Regions from separate parts of the Kribbella sp. NPDC059898 genome, predicted to be linked through region 2. Evidence: riboswitches for the same ligand, from Rfam matches in the RefSeq annotation. Region 2 holds a riboswitch; the other holds the start of a gene.
What was found. A riboswitch is a leader RNA that binds a small molecule or an ion and turns the genes downstream of it on or off. The one in region 2 is predicted to bind glycine.

Region 1 (2,389 bases), on a different contig from region 2:
CGCGGTACGGCGAGGGCGGCCGCACCGAGCGTGTCGTCGTACTGCACGCCGAAGGACTGGCAGACCCGGGTCAGCGTGGCGGCGTCGGTCTTCTCGTCGCAGGAGATGCCGACGTGGTCCGCGTCGACCAGCCGCAGCCAGATCCCGTTCTGCCGGGCGGCGTCCACCACGTCGGCGGCGCGGCCCGGGACGCGGGCGAGCACGGTGTCGAAGAAGTCGTCGTGCACGACCTCGACCCCGCCGGCCCGCAGCGAGGAGGCGAGCTTGCCGGCGTACCCGTGCACCCGCTCGGCGATCGCGCGCAGCCCCTCCGGGCCGTGGTAGACGGCGTACATCGACGCGACGACCGCGAGCAGGACCTGCGCGGTACAGATGTTCGACGTCGCCTTCTCGCGGCGGATGTGCTGCTCGCGCGTCTGCAGCGCCAGCCGGTAGGCCGGTGCGCCGTCCGCGTCGACGGACACGCCGACCAGGCGTCCGGGCAGCGACCGCTCGAGGCCGGAACGGACGGACATGAAGCCGGCGTGCGGGCCGCCGTAGAACAGCGGTACGCCGAAGCGCTGCGAGGAACCGATGACGATGTCCGCGCCCGCCTCGCCCGGCGCCTCGAGCACCGTCAGCGCGAGCAGGTCGGACGCGACCGCGACCAGCGTGTCACGCTCGTGTGCCGCCGAGATCAGCGGCTCGAGGTCGCGGACCACGCCGTTCGAGCCTGGGTACTGCACGAGGACGCCGAAGAAGTCGCCCTCGGGCAGGCCGTCGGTGGTGTCCGCGACGACGACCTCGATGCCGAGCGCCTCGGCCCGGGTCTTCACCACGGCGATCGTCTGCGCGAAGGTGTCCGCGTCGACGAGGAAGCGCTCGGACTTGCTCTTCTTGTTGGAGCGGTGCGCCAGCGTCATCGCCTCGGCGGCGGCGGTGCCCTCGTCGAGGAGGGACGCGTTCGCGGTCGGGAGACCGGTCAGGTCGGAGACCACGGTCTGGAAGTTCAGCAGGGCCTCGAGGCGGCCCTGCGAGATCTCCGGCTGGTACGGCGTGTACGCGGTGTACCAGGCCGGGTTCTCGACCAGGCGGCGGACGATCACCGACGGCGTGAACGTGCCGTAGTACCCCTGGCCGATCATCGAGGTGGCGATCGTGTTCCGGCCGGCCAGCTGGCGGAGCTCGGTCAGCGCGTCCACCTCGGACGCGGGCTCCGGCAGGTGCAGCGCCTCGGTGGAGCGGATCGACGCCGGGACGGCCGCGTCCACGAGCGCGTCGACGTCGTCGTACCCGAGGAGCTGGACCATCCGGGTGATCTCGTCCGGACGCGGGCCGATGTGCCGGTCCGCGAACGTCGCGGAAAGCTGAGGGGTGTCGTTCACTAGAGGCTCCGATGCTGACTGTCGCTGCCGGTGGCCTCCCCCTCTGTCACGCGTGCACGCTCCAGAGTCGCCTGTGACACTCGGTCCGTGGGCCTGAGAGGTTCCGGGGAGGAATTGCCCCTTCGGCGCCCGATGACACGGGTCTCTCCCGAGTGCTGTGAACGGCAGAGTCGAGGCTACCAGGAATCGCGGAAGAGTTCGGGCAGCAGGCTCCGGGCGGCCGGCCGCGCCGCCGCGACCTGCGCCTCGGTCGCCGCCTGCATCGGCCACCGCACCCGGGTCCCGGCGTCCGCCCAGCCGCCGACCGCGGCGAGGAACTTGTCCAGCGCCGGGTTCGACAGCCCGGCCTGTTGCAGCGGTACGACGTGGGCCGCGAAGAACTCGGCGATCCGCCGTTCGACGTCGACGTCGTGCGCGGTGCCGACCGCGCCGTCCGGGGAGAGCGCTGCCACGTTCGAGTAGCTGCCGTGCGCGCCGAGTAACGACATACTCGCCAGGAAGTGACCCGGTACGAAGATCGCCAGCCCGGAACGCGTCGCCTCGTCGAACCAGGCCTTGTCGCCGCCGGCCGTCTTCAGCCCGATCAGACTAGGCACCGCCTCGGCCAGCTCGCGTAGCTGCTGCGGCGTGACGGCCGTCTTCGCATGCGGCGGGTTGTACAACACCAGCGGAACCTCCCCCGCCACCTCCGCCACCCGCCGCAGGAAGCTCAGCAGCTCGGCGGGATTCAAAGGCAACCAGTCCGGGGCGATTACCTGGATCGCTCCAGGCGCGAGTTTCGCGGCCCGCCCGACGCGGTCCAGCTGCACCTGCGCCGACGGATGACTCGCCCCGATCTGGAACGGCTTGCCGATCCTCGCCAGCATCTCGTTGACCCGGTCGAACTCGTCCTCGGTGAGGGTCTGGAACTCCCCCGCCGTCCCATGGGCGTACACCCCGGCAACGGAAGTCTCACCTAAAGCCTGAGCCTGAGACTCCAGCCGGGTGAAGTCGATCGAGTCGTCCGCGTTCAGCGGCAACAACAC
Region 2 (2,389 bases):
TCGTGGACTCACCGAGTGCCCGGCGTACGGCCTCCAGGTCGTGCACCGTCTGCCAGGTGTCGAGATGGTCGTACACCGGACCGGTGTGTTCGCGGCAGTCCGTGGCGAGCCGGCGGTTGTAGCTGATCGTCCCGGTGAAGTCGGCCGCGCTCCGGATGATCGGCGACGGCTGCTTCGCGAGCAGTTCGGCCGAGCACTTCACCGGATTGCTGCGGCCGACGCCGCGCGGGTCGAAGCTCACGATGTCGAAGCGGTCCTGCAGTTCGGAGCTGAACCGCGACATGCCGGTCCTGATCCGGTCGACCCCGGAATCACCGGGCCCGCCCGGCCCGAACACGAGCACCCCGACACGCTCGCTCGGCACCGCTGCCTTCCTTCGGGCCAATGCCAGGCCGAAGGTCGGTCCGCTCGGGTTCCGCCAGTCGACGGGTACCTGCAAGGTCGCGCATTGCGATCCCTTCACCTCGGCGGGATCGTCCTTGCCTTCGGGTTTGCAGTCGGATGAATTTCATGCGAACGATCGTTCGGCAATCGCTTGCTGACGGCATCCGGGATCGACCCCGCGGGCACCCCGAACACGTCTTGGGGGGCTTGTTAGGGTCGGCGGTGATGAATACCAGACACGCACAGTGGTTCCGGACGGTGGCGATCGCCGAGGCGATCTCGTGGACCGGATTGCTGATCGGGATGCTGTTCAAGTACGTGCTGTCCGACAACGAGGCCGGGGTGAAGATCTTCGGGCCGATCCACGGTGGGATCTTCGTCGCGTACGTCGTCACCGTGCTCGCCGTGCGTGGTCCGCTGCGCTGGTCGTGGCCGGTCACGCTGGCTGCGCTGGCAGCGTCCGTTCCGCCGTTGTTCACCTGGTTCTTCGAGATCTGGGCGGTCCGCACCGGCCGGATTGACGGCGCCCGGCAGACCGCCGTACCGTCCACAGCGTCAGTCAATTCAACAGCCGCATGAACCCGTGCGGGAGAGACCCGGCCACGAACCGGGCGCCGTAGGAGCAACTCTCCCCAAGAATCTCTCAGGCACCTTCACCGCGCGGGCGAGGCACCTCTGGAAGACATCCGTCTGACAGAGCGGGGAGGACACCAAACGGTCAACGGCGACCGGAAGGAACCTCCGCACGATGGCGATCAGTGTCTTCGACCTGTTCAGTATCGGGATCGGCCCGTCGAGCTCCCACACCGTGGGCCCGATGCGTGCCGCCCGCACCTTCGCACTCGGTCTCGCCGACGACGGCCTGCTGGCCGCGACGGCCACCGTCGAGTCCCAGCTGTTCGGGTCGCTCGGGGCCACCGGCCACGGGCACGGCAGCAACAAGGCGGTCATCCTCGGGCTCGAGGGCGAGGACCCCGAGACGATCGTGACGCACTCTGTCGACGCCCGGGTCGAGACGATCCGCGAGCGCGGCCGGCTGCTGCTCGCGGGCGTCCGGGAGATCGCGTTCGACGAGCACCGCGACCTGGTGATGCACCGTCGCAAGGCGCTCCCGTACCACCCGAACGGGATGATCTTCGTCGCCCGCGACGACCAGGGCGACGTACTGCGGGAACGGACGTACTACTCGGTCGGCGGCGGCTTCGTGGTCGACGAGAACGCCGCCGCGGGCGACCGGATCGTGCCGGACACCACCCCGCTGAAGTACCCGTTCAGCACCGGCGCCGAACTGCTCGACCGGTGCCGCGAGTCGCAGCTGTCGATCAGCGAGGTGATGCTGGCGAACGAGCTGGCCTGGCGGACCGACGACGAGATCCGCGACGGCCTGCTGCGGATCTGGCAGGTGATGCAGGACTGCGTCCGCGAGGGCTGCGAGACCGAAGGCATCCTGCCCGGCGGCCTGAAGGTCCCGCGCCGTGCACACGCGCTGCACAAGAAGCTCAGCCAGGACCCGTGGTCGGTCGACCCGCTCAAGGTGATGGACTGGGTGAACCTGTTCGCGCTCGCGGTCAACGAGCAGAACGCGTCCGGCGGCCGGATCGTCACCGCGCCGACGAACGGTGCCGCGGGCATCATTCCGGCGGTCCTGCACTACTACCGGCGGTTCGTGCCCGGCGCGACCGACGACGGCGCGGTCCGGTTCCTGCTCACGGCCGGCGCGATCGGCGTGCTGTACAAGGAGAACGCGTCGATCTCCGGCGCCGAGGTCGGCTGCCAGGGCGAGGTCGGTTCCGCCTGCTCGATGGCCGCCGCCGGTCTCTGCGAGGTGCTCGGCGGTACGCCGCAACAGGTCGAGAACGCCGCCGAGATCGCGATGGAGCACAACCTCGGCCTGACCTGCGACCCGGTCGGCGGCCTCGTCCAGATCCCGTGCATCGAGCGGAACGCGATGGCGTCGGTGAAGGCGATCAACGCGGCCCGGATGGCGATGCACGGCGACGGCGTG

Region 1: linked by a shared signal. The riboswitch ahead of gcvP (aminomethyl-transferring glycine dehydrogenase) and the one ahead of ACFV9C_RS18105 (L-serine ammonia-lyase) in region 2 are both predicted to bind glycine.

The regions. Positions count from the first base shown of each region.
Region 1 is NZ_JBHWKR010000006.1:340,045-342,433, reverse strand. Features, by position in the region: gene gcvP (aminomethyl-transferring glycine dehydrogenase) at 1-1,364, opposite strand, end outside; glycine riboswitch at 1,436-1,525, opposite strand; gene ACFV9C_RS21525 (dihydrodipicolinate synthase family protein) at 1,541-2,389, opposite strand, start outside.
Region 2 is NZ_JBHWKR010000005.1:198,766-201,154, forward strand. Features, by position in the region: partial or broken gene ACFV9C_RS18095 (alpha/beta fold hydrolase) at 1-283, opposite strand, end outside; gene ACFV9C_RS18100 (DUF3817 domain-containing protein) at 610-963, shown strand; glycine riboswitch at 961-1,053, shown strand; gene ACFV9C_RS18105 (L-serine ammonia-lyase) at 1,133-2,389, shown strand, end outside.